Alloalcanivorax dieselolei B5: one gene and its partner. The protein of the gene in region 2 interacts with the protein of the main gene of each other region in a pairwise test. Links are inferred from orthologs where the notes say so. Each region holds a gene or a part of one and is shown on either strand. Other genes may lie near its edges.

What was found.
Region 1: the proteins of gltA (region 2) and yegS interact in binary tests that used the Escherichia coli proteins (3 or more experiments, as listed by UniProt). The link is inferred for Alloalcanivorax dieselolei B5 from one-to-one orthologs.

What each region holds. Positions count from the first base shown.
Region 1 is NC_018691.1:4,087,924-4,096,300, forward strand. The notes cover bases 1,785-4,589. They hold yegS (lipid kinase YegS), read left to right. Parts: upstream 1,785-2,630; coding sequence 2,631-3,548; downstream 3,549-4,589. Other genes in these bases: B5T_RS18215 (TetR/AcrR family transcriptional regulator), read right to left, coding at 1,785-2,135; B5T_RS18220 (DUF2061 domain-containing protein), read right to left, coding at 2,212-2,424; B5T_RS18230 (DUF2721 domain-containing protein), read right to left, coding at 3,549-3,941; tnpA (IS66-like element accessory protein TnpA), read left to right, coding at 4,346-4,589. In the rest of the region: B5T_RS18210 (valine--tRNA ligase), read left to right, coding at 1-1,431; more of B5T_RS18215, read right to left, coding at 1,452-1,784; more of tnpA, read left to right, coding at 4,590-4,729; IS66 family insertion sequence element accessory protein TnpB, read left to right, coding at 4,726-5,061; tnpC (IS66 family transposase), read left to right, coding at 5,136-6,713. UniProt on the Escherichia coli protein: In vitro phosphorylates phosphatidylglycerol but not diacylglycerol; the in vivo substrate is unknown.
Region 2 is NC_018691.1:2,983,525-2,992,057, forward strand. What follows is about bases 3,074-6,034. They hold gltA (citrate synthase), read left to right. Parts: upstream 3,074-3,891; coding sequence 3,892-5,178; downstream 5,179-6,034. Other genes in these bases: sdhC (succinate dehydrogenase, cytochrome b556 subunit), read right to left, coding at 3,074-3,209; B5T_RS13290 (AAA domain-containing protein), read right to left, coding at 5,259-6,034. Also shown: B5T_RS13265 (succinate dehydrogenase iron-sulfur subunit), read right to left, coding at 1-669; sdhA (succinate dehydrogenase flavoprotein subunit), read right to left, coding at 682-2,457; sdhD (succinate dehydrogenase, hydrophobic membrane anchor protein), read right to left, coding at 2,461-2,841; more of sdhC, read right to left, coding at 2,835-3,073; more of B5T_RS13290, read right to left, coding at 6,035-8,324; B5T_RS13295 (toxic anion resistance protein), read right to left, coding at 8,353-8,533.

The DNA of each region.
Region 1 (8,377 bases), 1.1 Mb from region 2 along the record:
CCGGAACAGACCGAGGAATTGCGTACCTTCCATCCCAGCAGCGTGCTGGTCACCGGCTTCGACATCATTTTCTTCTGGGTCGCGCGGATGATCATGATGACGCTGAAGTTCACCGGCGAAGTGCCCTTCAAGAAGGTCTACGTGCACGGCCTGGTGCGGGACGCCGAAGGCCAGAAGATGTCCAAGTCCAAGGGCAATGTGCTCGATCCGCTGGATTTGATAGACGGCATCGACCTGGACAGCCTGGTGGAGAAACGCACCCGGGGACTGATGCAGCCGCAGAAGGAAAAGCAGATCAGCAAGCGTACCCGAGCGGAATTTCCCGAAGGCATCAACAGCTACGGTACCGATGCGCTGCGTTTCACCTTCCTGTCGCTGGCCTCCACCGGCCGTGACATCAAGTGGGACATGGGCCGCGTCGAGGGCTATCGCAACTTCTGCAACAAGATCTGGAACGCCGCCCGCTATGTGATGATGAACACCGAGGGCCAGGACTGCGGTGTGAATGAGAAAGGGAGGGAAGTCAGCTTGTCACTGGCGGACCGCTGGATCGTCTCCGCGTTGCAGCGGGCCGAGCGCGAAGTGACCGAGGCGCTGGATCAGTTCCGCTTCGATGTCGCCTCCCACGCCGCCTACGAATTCATCTGGAACGAGTACTGCGACTGGTATCTGGAGTTGTCCAAGCCGGTGCTCTACAGCGACGATTATTCCGAAGCGGAGAAGCGCGGTACCCGCCGCACCCTGGTGCGGGTGCTGGAAGCGATTTTGCGCATGGCGCATCCGTTCATGCCGTTCATTACCGAGGAAATCTGGCAGAAGGTGGCACCGCTGGCCGACAAGGCACCGGCCGCGGATGCGGGTAAAGCGCCTGCTGCGGATACAGGTATAGAGAACGCCACCATCATGCTGCAGCCCTACCCCCGGCCCGAGCAAGACAAGGTGGATGAACAGGCCGAGCAGGACATCGAGTGGATCAAGGCGGTGATCACCGCGATCCGGAATATCCGCGGCGAAATGCGCATTCCCCCCAGCCGCACCCTGGATGTGTACTTGCACAACGGCAAGGACGAGGACCAGCGCCGCCTGCAAGCCAACCATAATTTCCTCTGCCGTCTGGCCAAGTTGGACAGCATCAGCTGGCTCAACGCCGACGATTCCGCGCCGGCCTCCGCCACCAGCCTGGTCGGCGACATGGAAATCCTGGTGCCCATGGCCGGCCTGATCGACAAGGACGCGGAAATCGACCGCCTCACCAAGGAAGTGGACAAGCTGCGCAAGGAGGTAGGGCGCGCGGAAGGGAAGCTGAAAAACCCGGCCTTTATCGACAAGGCGCCGGAAGCCGTGGTCGCCAAGGAAAAAGCCAAACTCGACGACTACCGTTCCCAGCTTGCCCGTCTGGAAGATCAGTTGGAAAAGATCAAGTACCTGTAACCTAACCGCCCGGCCCCGGGTCAGGAGTGCCGCTTCAGTGCCCCTGGAGTGGCTTCCTGGCCCAGGATCACCGATTCCGCGATCCCGATCATGGTGCGCTGGCAAAGATGCAGCCGCTCCTCGCTGAACTCCCCGCCTTCGAAGACATAAAGCGAATAGCTTTCCAGAATCCACAGCATGGTCCGCATCACCAAAGGGTCAAAATCACGGCCGGTGAGCCGGTTGATTTCGGCGGTGAGCACTTCGGCGGCAATGGTCTGCGCCCGGTCCCGATGCGGCGCCAATGCCGAGTTGGAGCTGCGCGCCTCTTCCATCATCAGTTTGATCACCGGCCCCATGCTGATGTGGTAGTCGAAGTAGACCTTGGTGGTGTTGTGGATGATTTGCTGCACGGAACGGGCCTGACGCATTTCGTGATGGAAATGCAGCAGCATATTGTCGATGAAGATGCGGTAGATATTTTCCAGCACATCCACCTTATTGCGGAAATACTTGTAGAAAGTGCGCCGTGACACATTCGCCGCACTCAACAGATGTTGCACCGTGGTGCGCTCGACACCGCGCAGGGCGAATACCTGCACGGAATGAATCAAAATTTCCGCCCGCGCCGGCGAGCGTGGGCCCCCTTCGTCCTCGGCATGAGCGTCCAGCACCTGATTAACCACCTGGCGGATGGCGTCCAGATCATCCCCTTGATTCCACACAGTAACTTATCCTTTGTTTTTGTTTACCGGGGCGTAGCTTAAACCAAGCCCCTGAACCCAGTAAACAAAGGGTCTATCAGGCAGCCAGAGCAGCCTTCTCCTCTTCCCGAGGAACCCGGCGACGCTGCCAGCGTTTCCAGATCTTCTCGTGGAAGTGGTAAGCCACCGTGTTCACACAAGGTTCCACCATCGCCGTGGCGCCACCGATGCGCCAATCGCCGGTCATGGCCCACACCACAAGAAACGCCACACTGATGTGCATAATGCCGAAACTGAATGTCTTTACCATGGGACACCTCCGCCTTTATATGTACATGATAACCATTCTCGAAAATACAAAAAGGAAGATGGTGTTATTTGGTTAATAGTCTTAGGCTATGATCAGGCAGGCGTAATGGCGAGACCAGCGGTTCCGTCGAAGCCAATCTGGAATAGAATGAGTGGCGAGCCATCCGGCAACTCGGTGGCTTTTTTTGTCCATTGCAAGGAGTGCCGATGGTAAGTGCCAAAGCTCTTTTGATCCTTCACGGTAAACAAGCCACCAATGATGAGGTGCGTCAGGCGGTCATGGCCCGCCGTGAACAAGGGCACCAACTCGATGTTCGGGTCACCTGGGAAGGCGGAGACGCCGAAAGGTATGTAGAGGAAGCATTGAACGCTGGCTACGACACCGTCATTGCAGGCGGCGGCGATGGCTCGGTGCGCGACATCACCGATACCCTGATGAAAAACGGCGGCGGGGCCAACCTTGGCATTCTACCGTTGGGGACCGCCAACGACTTCGCCACCGCCGCGAACATTCCCGTGCCGCCGAAAGACGCTCTGGCGCTGCTTGACCAGCCCGCGACCGCTATCGATGTGCTCGAAGTCAACGGCCATTACTTTCTCAATATGGCCACCGGTGGCTTCGGCACCGAAGTGACCACGGAAACCTCGGAGGAGTTGAAGTCCATGCTGGGTGGCGCCGCCTACCTGCTCACTGGCCTGACCCGCTTCACCGAGATCCGATCCGCGCAAGGCCATTTCCGGGGCCAGGACTTTGAATGGGAAGGCGAGTTCATGGCTCTCGGGGTCGGTAACGGACGGCAGGCGGGAGGCGGCCAGAAACTGTGTCCGGATGCCGTGATCAACGACGGCCTGATGGACGTGGCCATCCTGCCGGCACAAATGGACTTGATGTCCGGACTCCGTGGCCTGTTCAGCTCGGATGATGGTGCCAATGGAAACAATGGAAACGGTGAGCAGGAAGGCTTGTTCGTCCGCGCTCGCCTCGCGTCCATGGAGATACGCACCCCCGAGGCAATGTACCTGAATCTGGATGGCGAACCCCTGGAGGACACTCACTTTCATATAAAAGTGCATGCCGGCGCGCTCAGGGTTCACCTGTCACCCGATACGCCCCTTCTTTCCTGATCAGGGCCTGGGGCGTCTCAGTGCCTCCAACTGCACATTGAGCGCATTGGTGGAGATCAGCACCTCCCAAAGCGAAAAGATCAATGACAGTGACAGACTGATCAGGCTGGCTCCAAACAGCACCACCCCCGGCATTTCCTGATGCAGATAGAGCGCGAACATGGACAGAGTACAAAGCAGGAAGCTGAGTACCCCCGCCACCTGCATCCGCTGAGTCAACACGACCCGCCTGTGCAGCAGCTCAATCTGGCGCGTGGCGACTTCCTCATGCTGAGCTTTCTCTTCATCGGCCAGTTTTCGGATCAGCTGCGCCAGGACCAGAAAACGGTTGGTGTAAGCCAGTAGCAGCAGGGAAATAGCAGGAAAAAGGAGCGCGGGAGTGGTCAGAGACATGAGCGGCTCTTTGCGGTTGCGGTGGGATTTACTTTAACGGATCCGCAGGAAATCCGTCAGTCTTCCTGGCGCGGGCACGGAAGGCCCGTTCTGATTGAGTTAGAGGAGCGGGAGGGGGGGCGAATGGAAGAACGCACAGCCAAACGCCCTGTCAGAATACTGACAGGGCGTTTTGTATTTAAGAGCCCTTGTGCCCTCTGGGTATGACGATGACCTACAATGTGTGGCGAGCATGCTCGCCATCCCTTCGGGACGCCTGCGGCGCACCAAGCCCGCACCGGAGGAGCAGGGCTTGTCACATGGGCCCAGAAGTAGGGACAGGGTAAGCGTCCGGCGACCCCATCTTGAGTCGACGGTTGCGGCCTTCACGATAGTGTCCACTTATTTCTTAGTGGACACTATCGATGGACCCGTTAAGCGTATCTCAGCCCCAACCTCAACCACGACGTCGCCGTCACTTCTCCCGTGAGTTCAAGGCGCACATCGTGGCCGCCTGTCAGGAACCGGGCGTGTCCGTCTCCCGGATCGCCCTGGACAACCAACTCAACGCCAACCTGGTCCGCCGCTGGATCCGTGAAGCCGAGCAAGCCGGCCAGACAATAACGTCACCCGCGTTTATGCCCTTGGCGGTACCGGTGGCGTCGAGCCCTCCTGACCGGTCTTGCGCCAAGGAGTCGGGTAACCGCATCCGCATTGAAGTGCCCCGCTCCGGCGGACCGGTCATCGTGGAATGGCCCGCCGAGCAAGCCCATCAGTGCCTGGCCCTGTTACGCGAGCTGCTGCGATGATCCGCATCGACGAGATCTGGCTGGCCACCGCGCCACTGGACATGCGCGCCGGACCGGACAAGGCCCTGGCCCGGGTGATCCAGGTGTTCGGTGCGGCGAAGCCACATCAGGCTTACCTGTTCGCCAACCGCCGGGGCAACCGCATGAAAGTGCTGATCCACGACGGCTTCGGTATCTGGCTGTGCGCCCGCCGGCTCCATCGGGGCAAGTTCCACTGGGGTGACGCTTGGCGCGGCGATCAGTTGCGCCTGAATGAAGAACAACTGGCCGCCCTGGTGCAGGGCCTGCCCTGGCAGCGACTGGGCGACGAGGCCGTGATCTCGGTGCTGTAACCACACCTCGTTCCCGTTGGCTATACGCCCAACCTCCAATCGCCCACCGGGCGCTGGCTTGGCATACTGTCCGCATGACCTCGCGCCCTGACCTCAACGCCCTCTCTCCCGACCAACTCCGTGCCCTGGCCACCGAGTTGTTCGATCACTTGGAGAGCAAGGATCGGGTCCTCGCCCAAAATGACCGGACCCTCAGCCAACAAGAAAAAGCGATCCGTCACCGCGACGCGGTGATCGAGAAACAGGCCCACGAACTGGCGCTGCTCAAGCGCCACAAGTTCGCCCGGCGCAGCGAGCAGTTCAAGGGCGTGCAGGGCCAGTTGCTTGACGAACTGATCGACGCCGACCTGGCCGCCATGGAGGCGGAGCTGGCCGAGTTACTTCCAACGCAGGCGCCCCCCGCCGCTGCCAAGCAACAGCCCAAGCGCGCCCCGCTACCGCCCCAACTGCCCCGCACCCTGATCCACCATGAACCCGAGGATACGCAATGCCGCTGTGGGTGTGCGCTCAAGCGCGTCGGCGAGGACATCAGCGAGAAGCTGGACTACGTGCCGGGCGAGTTCACGGTGGAGCGCCATATCCGGGGCAAGTGGGCCTGCGAGCAATGCGAGACCTTGATCCAGGCGCCGGTGCCGAGGCAAGTCATCGACAAAGGCATCCCGACGTCTGGGCTGCTGGCCCAGGTGCTGGTGGCCAAGTACGCCGATCATCTGCCCCTGTACCGCCAGGAGCGCATCTTCGGCCGGGCCGGTCTGGCGATCCCCCGTTCCACCCTGGCCGAGTGGGTGGGCACCTGCGGTGTGTGGTTGCAGCCACTGGTGGATGCGCTCAGAGCCCAGTTGCTAGCCCAGCCGGTGCTGCACGCGGATGAAACGCCGGTAGCGATGCTGGCACCGGGCAAGAAGAAAACCCACCGGGCCTATGTGTGGGCTTACTGCAGCACCTCGTTCTCTGAACTGAAGGCCACGGTCTACGACTTCGCGCCCAGCCGGGCGGGCGCACACGCCCGCGCCTTCCTGGGGGACTGGCATGGCAAGCTGGTGTGTGACGACTACGCTGGCTATAAGGCGGGCTTCGGCGAGGGCATTACCGAGATCGGTTGCCTGGCGCACGCCCGTCGCAAGTTCCACGACCTGCACGTGGCCAACAAGAGTGAGCTGGCCGCCCAAGCGCTGGAGTCCATCGGTGCGCTGTACGGGATCGAGCGAGAGGCGAAGGATCTGCCGGATAAAGACCGCCAGCGCTTGCGCAACGAAAAAGCCCGGCCCATCGCCGACGCCCTGCACCAATGGATGATCTCCCGACGGCAAAAAGTCCCGGACGGCTCGGGTACGGCCAAAGCCCTGGACTACAGCCTGAAACGCTGGGCGGCGCTGACGCGCTACCTGGACGATGGCGCGGTGCCGATCGACAACAACCGGGTGGAAAACCAGATCCGCCCCTGGGCGCTGGGGCGCAATAACTGGCTGTTCGCGGGCTCTCTGCGCAGTGGTCAACGTGCGGCCGCCGTCATGAGCCTGATCCAGTCGGCGAAGCTGAACGGCCACGATCCTTATGCGTATCTGAAGGATGTGCTGGCTCGGCTGCCGACGCACAAGAACAACGCCATCGACGAACTCCTGCCGCAAAACTGGGCGCCGACCTCCGCCTGACAAGGTGGGATTACCGGACGCTTACGGGACAGGAGCTCATCGTATCCTAAATATAAAAAACCCCCGGCACGTTCGTGACGGGGGTCTTTTATATTTAAGAGCCTGACGATGACCTACTCTCACATGGGGAAGCCCCACACTACCATCGGCGCTGAGCGGTTTCACTTCTGAGTTCGGCAAGGGATCAGGTGGTTCCCACTCGCTATAGTCGTCAGGCAAACCGGCTTGGGATCTGTTTTGACAGATCACCAAATCTGTTTACCTCACTGGTATAACCAGCAAAGTATTCTGAGAAATTAGGAAGTCCAGCGTCAGAGCGTTATCCAACACTCATTCTATCAGATGCAGTTCAACTGCTTTGGCGTTATATGGTCAAGCCTCACGGGCAATTAGTACGGGTTAGCTTCACGCCTTACGGCAGCTTCCACACCCCGCCTATCAACGTTGTGGTCTTCAACGGCCCTTTAGGGGAATCAAGTTCCCAGAGAGATCTCATCTTGAGGGAGGCTTCCCGCTTAGATGCTTTCAGCGGTTATCCCGTCCGAACGTAGCTACCCGGCAATGCCACTGGCGTGACAACCGGAACACCAGAGGTTCGTCCACTCCGGTCCTCTCGTACTAGGAGCAGCTCCTCTCAAATCTCTAACGCCCACGGCAGATAGGGACCGAACTGTCTCACGACGTTCTAAACCCAGCTCGCGTACCTCTTTAAATGGCGAACAGCCATACCCTTGGGACCGGCTTCAGCCCCAGGATGAGATGAGCCGACATCGAGGTGCCAAACACCGCCGTCGATATGAACTCTTGGGCGGTATCAGCCTGTTATCCCCGGAGTACCTTTTATCCGTTGAGCGATGGCCCTTCCATACAGAACCACCGGATCACTAAGACCTGCTTTCGCACCTGCTCGACTTGTAGGTCTCGCAGTCAAGCACCCTTCTACCTTTACGCTCATTGCACGATGTCCGACCGTGCTGAGGGTACCTTTGTGCTCCTCCGTTACTCTTTGGGAGGAGACCGCCCCAGTCAAACTACCCACCACACAATGTCCCCGACCCGGATAACGGGCCTGGGTTAGAACCTCAAACATGCCAGGCTGGTATTTCAAGGTTGACTCCACAATGACTGGCGTCACTGCTTCAACGTCTCCCAGCTATCCTACACAAGCAGGCTCAAAGTCCACTGTGAAGCTGTAGTAAAGGTTCACGGGGTCTTTCCGTCTAGCCGCGGGTACACAGCATCTTCACTGCGATTTCGATTTCACTGAGTCTCGGGTGGAGACAGTGCCCCCATCATTACGCCATTCGTGCAGGTCGGAACTTACCCGACAAGGAATTTCGCTACCTTAGGACCGTTATAGTTACGGCCGCCGTTTACCGGGGCTTCGATCAAGAGCTTCGCCGAAGCTAACCCCATCAATTAACCTTCCGGCACCGGGCAGGCGTCACACCCTATACGTCCGCTTACGCGTTTGCAGAGTGCTGTGTTTTTAATAAACAGTTGCAGGGGCCTTTTCACTGCGACCACCAACAGCTTACGGGGCAAGCCCTTCACCATCGGTGGCGTACCTTCTCCCGAAGTTACGGTACCACTTTGCCTAGTTCCTTCACCCGAGTTCTCTCAAGCGCCTTAGAATACTCATCCCAACCACCTGTGTCGGTTTG
Region 2 (8,533 bases):
GGTCGGGTTGAGCCCTTTCGGGCACACGCTGACGCAGTTCATGATGCCGTGGCACCGGAACAGGCTGAACGGGTCGTCCAGCCGGGACAGGCGCTCTTCGGTGGCGGTGTCACGGCTGTCCGCCAGGAAGCGATAGCCCTGCAACAGCGCCGCCGGCCCCAGGAACTTGTCCGGGTTCCACCAGAAGCTGGGGCAGCTGGTGGAGCAGCAGGCACACAGAATGCACTCGTACAGACCGTCAAGCTTGGCGCGGTCCTCGGGGGACTGCAGGCGCTCGATGGCCGGTGCCGGCGTGCTGTTCTGCAGGTACGGCTGCACCTTCTCGTACTGGTTGTAGAACATGGTCATGTCCACCACCAGATCGCGCACCACCGGCAGTCCCGGCAGCGGCCGCAGCACCAACGCTTTTTTACCTTCTTTAACGCCAGGCGCCACGGAAGACAGCGAAGTGATACAGGCCAGACCGTTCTTGCCGTTGATGTTCATACCGTCGGAGCCGCACACGCCTTCGCGACAGGAGCGACGGAACCCCAGGGACGGGTCCATCTCCTTCACCAGGTTGAGCACGTCGAGCACCATCAGGTCCTTGCCCTGGGTGTCCACGTCGTACTCTTTCATGGTCGGTTCGCGGTCGGTATCCGGGTTGTAGCGATAGATACTGACTTTCATTGCAGCTCTCCGTTAGTAGGTCCGCGCCTTGGGCTGGAAGGTATCCACGGTCTTCGGCTCGAAATTCACCGCACGCTTACCCAATTGCTTGGTGAGCGGATCGTAGATGGAATGGCACAGCCAGTTCTCATCGTCACGGTCCGGGAAGTCGTAACGGGCGTGAGCCCCACGGCTTTCCTTGCGGCCTTCGGCAGCGATGGCGGTGGCTTCGGCCACTTCCAGCAGGTTGTCCAGCTCCAGCGCTTCGACCCGAGCGGTATTGAAGGACTGACTCTTGTCCTCCAGATGAGCCTTGGCGACACGCTCACGCAGATCGGCCAGTTTGGAGACGCCTTCATGCATGAGATCACCCTTGCGGAATACACCGAAGTGATTCTGCATGGTGCTTTGCAGTTCCTTGCGCAAACTGGCCACGGATTCGCCACCCTGGGAGTCGTCCCAGCGACGCACCCGGCTCAGGGCCTGGTCGATATCGTCGTTGCTCGGCTCGTACTGGGTCATGCCCTGGCGCAAGGCATCTTCAATGAAGAGGCCGGCGGCGCGACCGAACACCACCAGGTCGAGCAGCGAGTTGCCGCCGAGACGGTTGGCACCGTGCACGGACACACAGGCCACCTCGCCCACCGCGAACAGGCCGTTGACGAACTGCTCCTGGCCTTCGTGGCCGGCGCTCAGTTTGATCGCCTGACCATGCACATTGGTGGGGATACCGCCCATCATGTAGTGACAGGTGGGCACCACCGGAATCGGCTCCTTCACCGGATCGGTGTGGGCGAAGGTGATGGCCAGCTCACAGATACCCGGCAGGCGGCTGTGCAGCACTTCCTCGCCCAGATGATCGAGCTTGAGGAAAACGTGGTCACCATCCGGACCGGCGCCACGGCCGTCCAGGATTTCCATCATCATGGAACGGGCGACAACGTCCCGGGACGCCAGGTCCTTGGCGTTGGGCGCATAGCGCTCCATGAAGCGCTCGCCGTCCTTGTTGATGAGGTAACCGCCCTCACCCCGGCAACCTTCGGTCACCAGCACCCCGGCGCCGGCGATACCGGTGGGGTGGAACTGCCACATCTCGATGTCCTGCACCGGCAGACCGGCACGCAGGGCCATGCCGACACCGTCACCGGTGTTGATCAGGGCGTTGGTGGTGGAGGCGTAAATACGGCCGGAACCGCCGGTGGCGAAGACCGTCGCCTTGGCTTTGAAGAATACCGTTTCGCCGGTTTCGATGCAGATGGCGATAACGCCACAGACATTGCCCTGACCATCCTTCACCAGCTCGGCGGCGTACCACTCACTGTACACCTGGGTGCCGTTCTTCAGGTTCTGCTGATACAGGGTGTGCAGCAGCGCGTGACCGGTGCGGTCGGCGGCGGCACAGGTCCGGGCGGCCTGACCGCCCTCGCCAAAGTTTTTCGACTGACCGCCGAACGGGCGCTGATAGATCCGGCCTTCCTCGGTACGGGAGAACGGCAGCCCCATGTGGTCGAGTTCGAACACCGCTTCCGGGCCGACCGAGCACATATATTCGATGGCGTCCTGGTCACCGATGTAATCGGAGCCCTTGACCGTGTCATACATATGCCAGCGCCAGTCGTCATTGGGATCGGCGGAGGCAATGGCACAGGTGATACCGCCCTGGGCGGACACCGTATGGGAACGGGTGGGAAAGACTTTGGAAATCAGCGCGGTCTTGAAACCGGACTGCGCCATTTGCAGGGACGCGCGCATGCCGGCGCCGCCGCCACCTACCACGATGGCATCAAAGGTAATGGTGCGAATGGACATGGATCAAGCGCCTCCCCAAATCGTTACCAGGCCCCAAAGGACGTAGACCATCAGTAGCAGAGCAATCACCATCTGCACGACAAGGCGTACACAGGTGGCGGATTTGCCCAGGGTCATGCCGGTGAGATAGTCGGTGGTCACACCCCACAGACCGACCCAGGTGTGGGCGGCCACGGAAAGTACCAGCAAGGTGGTGGCGATTTGCATTGGCACGGAGCCGATGAAGGCCTTCCAGGTGCCATAGTCGAGATTCGGCTGGGCGATCAGATAGCCCAACATGCCGATGAAGTACACGCCGATAACAACGGCGCTGACGCGCTGAATCAGCCAGTCGTACAGGCCGTTACGGCCCAGACTGGTGACGCTGGTTACCCGGGTTACCATATCCAAGCTCCTGTCAGTACAACGAGAACGGCGGTGATGATGAACACCGACTTGGCGCCACGCCGTCCGCCTTCCAGGGTCTCACCTATCCCGGCGTCCATGAACAGATGCCGGATACCGGCCACCAGGTGATACAGGATCGGAGTGAGGATGGCCCACACGACCAGTTTGGCCAGGGGGGAATCAAGGAGCTGTTTCAGGTCCGCAAAGCTCTCCGGGGACGCCACGGAACGATCCAGCATCCACAGCAATATCGGCAACGCCACGAAAATGGCGACGCCGGTAATCCGGTGAGTGATGGACGCAATGGCGGTGACCGGGAACTTGATCGTCGATAGATCGAGATTGACGGGTCTTTTGTCGTTCACGGTAGCCTACACTTTTGCCGGGCTCCGGGCAGGCCGGAGCGGTTGTCGGGAACTTGGCATCACCGATGTCGTCTCAACATGAAGACTGGCGGCGAATCCGGTGATACCAGGGCCGGGGTGAAGCCCGTATTCCGGGAATCCATGACCAAGTCCGTTGCGGTCGGCGGTCGCCGGAATGCACTAACGACACCACCGCTGTCATCCACGGGTTAGGATGGCGGCGTGGTCGGTTGTGTATTCCCTGACAACTCCCGAATCAAGGGGCGGCGCCTGTCATTGCGCTTATACTGCTCGGCATCACGCCACCACCTTGCTGTGCCGCAAGGGACTCGGTCAGAGGCTCCCTTGCGGGCGGCAGTATATCGCCGCGCCGACGGCAAAACAAACGCCAACTGGCGGAAAACAGGCTAACGCTTTGTTTTATATAGGCACTTTTACATCAACCACCTTGCCATTCCAGGGCAAATGACGGTATTGCGCGCCGTAACAAGCTGTTTACCCTGCAAAAGACACCTTTTCTCATGGCCCCTTCTTCGTTGACAAAGACAGGCCAAAACTTTAACGTCCCCCGCGCTCTGGAGGACCTTGGGGGACCTTTGAACAGCCGCTGCTCGGCATCGCCGTCCGGACGCTGTCCACAGGTTCCGCTGCTGCTCCCTCTATACACCGAGGAGAAATTCCCATGACCGAGAAGAAAGCCATTCTCAAGGTAGAGGGCCGGGAGGATCTGGAACTGCCGATCCATACGCCGACCCTGGGCCAGGACGTCATTGATGTGTCCTCCCTCACCGCCAATGGCATCTTTACCTTCGACCCGGGCTTTACGTCCACCGCGTCCTGCGAATCCAAGATCACTTACATCGACGGCGAGAAAGGCCAGCTGCTGCACCGCGGCTACTCCATCGAGGAACTGGCTTCCAAGTCCGACTACCTTGAAGTGTGCTACCTGCTGCTCAACGGCGAGCTGCCGAGCGCCGAGCAGAAAGCGGAATTCGTCAGCACCGTGAAGAACCACACCATGGTGCACGAGCAGATTCGCAACTTCTTCAATGGCTTCCGCCGTGACGCCCATCCGATGGCGATCATGTGCGGCGTGGTGGGTGCCCTGTCCGCGTTCTATCACGACTCGCTGGACATCAATGACTCCACCCATCGTGACGTCACCGCGTTCCGTCTTATCGCCAAGATGCCGACCATCGCGGCCATGTGCTACAAGTACGGTCTCGGTCAGCCGCTGATGTACCCGCGCAACGATCTGGGTTATGCGGAAAACTTCCTGCACATGATGTTCGGCAACCCCTGCGAGGACAGCGAGATCAGCCCGACCCTGGCCCGCGCCATGGATCGCATCTTCATCCTCCACGCCGATCATGAGCAGAACGCGTCCACTTCCACCGTGCGTCTGGCCGGTTCTTCCGGCGCCAACCCGTTCGCCTGTATCGCCGCCGGCATTTCCGCCCTGTGGGGTCCGGCTCACGGCGGTGCCAACGAAGCGGTGCTGAAGATGCTGGAGGAAATCGGCGACGTTTCCCAGATCGAGACGTTCATCGCCAAGGCGAAGGACAAGAACGATCCGTTCAAGCTGATGGGCTTCGGCCACCGGGTGTACAAGAACTACGACCCGCGTGCCACCGTGATGCGCGAATCCTGCCACGAAGTGCTGGCCGAACTGGGCGTCAACGATCCGCAACTCGAGCTGGCCATGAAGCTCGAGGAGATCGCCCTCAACGACCCGTACTTCAAAGAGAAGAAGCTGTTCCCGAACGTGGACTTCTACTCCGGGATCATCCTCAAGGCGATTGGCATTCCGACCAGCATGTTCACCGTGATCTTTGCGCTGTCCCGTACCGTGGGCTGGATCGCGCACTGGAACGAAATGATCTCCAATCCCTACAAGATCGGTCGTCCCCGCCAGCTCTACACCGGCGAGACCGAGCGCTCCTTCGTGCCGGTCAACGAGCGCAAGTAAGGCACCTCCAGACACCTCGGTGTCAATCAAAAACGCCGGCCCTCGGGCCGGCGTTTTTGTTGCTGGAGCGAGTGACGTTATTAACGCTGGTACAACGACACCCTGTCCGCCAGTTTCAGCACATCATCCAGCGCCCCTTGCAGACCGGAATCCTCCTGTCGCAGCAACGCCAGCTCTTTCCCCAACCGGCTCAATGCCTCCACCGCGGCGCGGCAGGCGGCCAGACGCGCATCGATATCGGCGTCGATGTCCTCGTCCAACTCACGAATCCCTTCCAGCAGCACGCAGGCGCCTTCCAGTTCGGCCAGCGCCGCGCGCTGCAATTGCTCCACACCGTCATGGTAACGCTGGTAGGTCAGTTCGGTGGGCAGGAAGCGCTGATCCAGCCAGTGCAGCACCTGGCCATGCACTTGCTCCAATTCACCCAGCAACTGCTGCAAGCGGGGCGCCTCCAACACTTGCAGCCGCCAGCGAAGGGAATGATAAGGACGAGCACTCACCGGCTCGGCATCGCAGAGCGCCAAACGCCCCTGTAACTGTTCCAACACCACGTCCCGGCGATGACTCCAGTCCAGGGCACTGACCGGAAACAATGCCAGCCCGGCCCGTTCCAACAGTCGATAGCGCTGCCACTGCCACGCCTCGCCTGCCTCCCCCACACCGATCACATCGATGGCCAGGGCGCCGCCGGCATGGCGCACCAGCAGATCCAGGGATTGGCCGGCGAACACGTAATCCAGCTCGCAACGAGCCCCCCACCCTTCCAGCACCCCGACCAGTTCCCGCCGCAATGCTTCCACCGCTGGCGAGGCGCTGATGGCAATGTCATTTTGCTGTGCCACCGTGGCCACATAGCGGGCCAGCAATCCCTGTGGCCGCTCATCCAGAGCCCCCTCGCCGACGAACAGCCATTGCCGGTGGCGCACCCGGGTCACCGCCACATTGAACACATCGGGCCGTTCCAGGTAGCGCCAGGCCGCCGCCGACCGTCCCGGATAAACGCCGGTGGCGACCAGCATGAAATCCCGCTCTTCCCCCTGGAAGGCGTAAGGCGTGCCAACACGAAGATTGTGGCGCCCCAGCGTGGCCAGCTCGAAGCGGTCCAGCAGCCGGTTTTCCAGCACCGTGGCCAGCGCCCGAGACATCGCCACCACGCCGATCCGCGGGCAACGGTCGTCCGGCAAATCCCGGCACGCCTCGACCAACCCCTGCAACCGCGCCATCACCAGGTCCACTTCGGCCAGATTCACGGTGTCCTTCAGCGTCACCGGACAGCTCTCCAGCCGCAACGGCTGATCCGACTCACGATCATCCAGGCGGGTCAGCACCTTGAGCCGGTTTGAATAGAACTCCGCATTGCTGAAGCGGATCAGCGCCGGATGGCTGCGGAAGTGCTCATCGAGGAACGCCACCGCCTCCTGGCTGGCCACCGCGTCCAGGGCGTAATCCAACAGTGAGCGGTCACGGTAATCCAGGTCCAGCGGCGCCTCGGTGACAGCGTGCTGAATCGACAATGCCTGCTGACGGTCACGGGCGAGAAAGGAGAAATGGCGCAGCTGTTTCGGGTCCCCCACCACCACCGCCCGGCGTGCCCGTTGCAGCGCCGGCAGCGCCAATGGCAGATTGCATTGGGTGGCCTCGTCCATCACCACCAGATCAAATACCGTTTCATTGACCGGCAGGCTTCGGCTCAGAGCGTGAGCGGACACCACCCACACCGGGAAAGTGCTGGTCAGCAGCGACCAGTCCAGTTTATCGAAGCGGTCCTGGCGCAACGCTCCGCTACGGGAACGCAGCGCCCGCGACAAGGTGCTCAGTTGATTGCGACGCTGACGCAACAGCGTCGCCAGATTGTCGTTGGCACCGGCTTCCAGGGTATGCCGGGCCAGCTCCTGGTGCGCCTCCACCGACGCCTGTAACTGCTGCCATTGTTGCGCCAGCGTCGGTTGCGCCAGTAAGCGCCGGCTCGCCCACCAACGCCGCAGTTGAGCCCAAAGCCCACCGGTGCGCGCGCCGGCCCGTTCCGCCCGGCGCAAATCCCGGCGGAATCGCCGTTCCAGCTCCCGGTAGGCCCGGGTCGCCGAGTCCATCCGTTTTAACAGAGCCGGCCGTTGCGGCTCCGGCGCCAGCGCCATTTCCCCGGACAGCCAGTAATCCAGCCGTTCCAGCAAGTGCTTGCGATGGTCACCGCGACCGGCACGCAGAATCAGATCCCCGGCCTCGCCGAACAGACCATCCAGTTTGCCGCGCACCACATCGGCGGCATGTTCGTTACTGCATACGATGAGCACCGATTCGCCACGCATGACCCGATCCACGGTGAGGCAGGACAGCGTATAGGTCTTGCCGGTACCGGGCGGGCCGTTGATCACGCTGAGCGTTTGCGAGGCGGCGTTTTGCAGGGTCTGTTGCTGGGCATGGGTGAGACTGGCCGGCAGGGTGTCCGGCTCGGCCGCCCGCACCTGTTCCGGTGCCGGCACCGGCTCTCCCAGCACCTGCCGCAAAGGCGGCGACAAAGGAACCTCCCCCCCGGCCAGTCGCTCCAGCTCGAACAGCACACTGCGCTGCAAAGGCGAGCGGGCCGACAACCAGACCACGCCCGCCGGGGTATAGCGTGGACGGGCGCCGCTGCGCGGGCGCGGAAAGCCTCGGGCATTATCGGCGTATTCTCGGTTGTCCATCGACGCCAGAACACGCGCCAGAGTGTCCGCGTTCACCTGTTCCGGGTCCAACTCGGCAACCCATGGCGTCGATTCCGCCAAGGCGTCCAACACGGCACTGTTATAACGAAGGCCGTCCACTTCGATGGCGGCAGTGTCACTTTGCTCGTCGCTCACCATTGCTTCGGCGATCAGTAAGGGGGCACGCACGTAACCACGCCGCGAGCCCTCTCCGTCCACCGCCACGCTCACCACGAACAGCCCCGCCATGAGACGCCGCTCCTGACGCTGGGCACTCTGCTCGTGGCGCAGTCGTTGCGCCTCTTGCTCGGGTATCAGCCACCGGCAGGTCCCTGGAGCCTGTTCCCCATCGGCACGAAAGAAAACATGGCCGCGCTCGGATTGGGCGAACAGGTCGGTAATCAGACGATCACCGCCGTCCTCCGCCAGACAATCCCGGAAATAAGCGATCAGACCCCGCGTCATGGCACGCAATATAACTGCCTCCCGCGAATCACGGATTGAGGTCGATGGCGAGGGCCGAACGGGACGCCTCGGCTTGCTCCAACTGTGCCAGCGCGTCATCCCCTTTGCGGGTCAACGCCGCCATTTTCTGAATCGAATCGGCCATGCCCGGCAGGGCTTCACGGCGGAACCGGGCGATGTCTTCCAGGGAAGCATTGATATCAACGAAC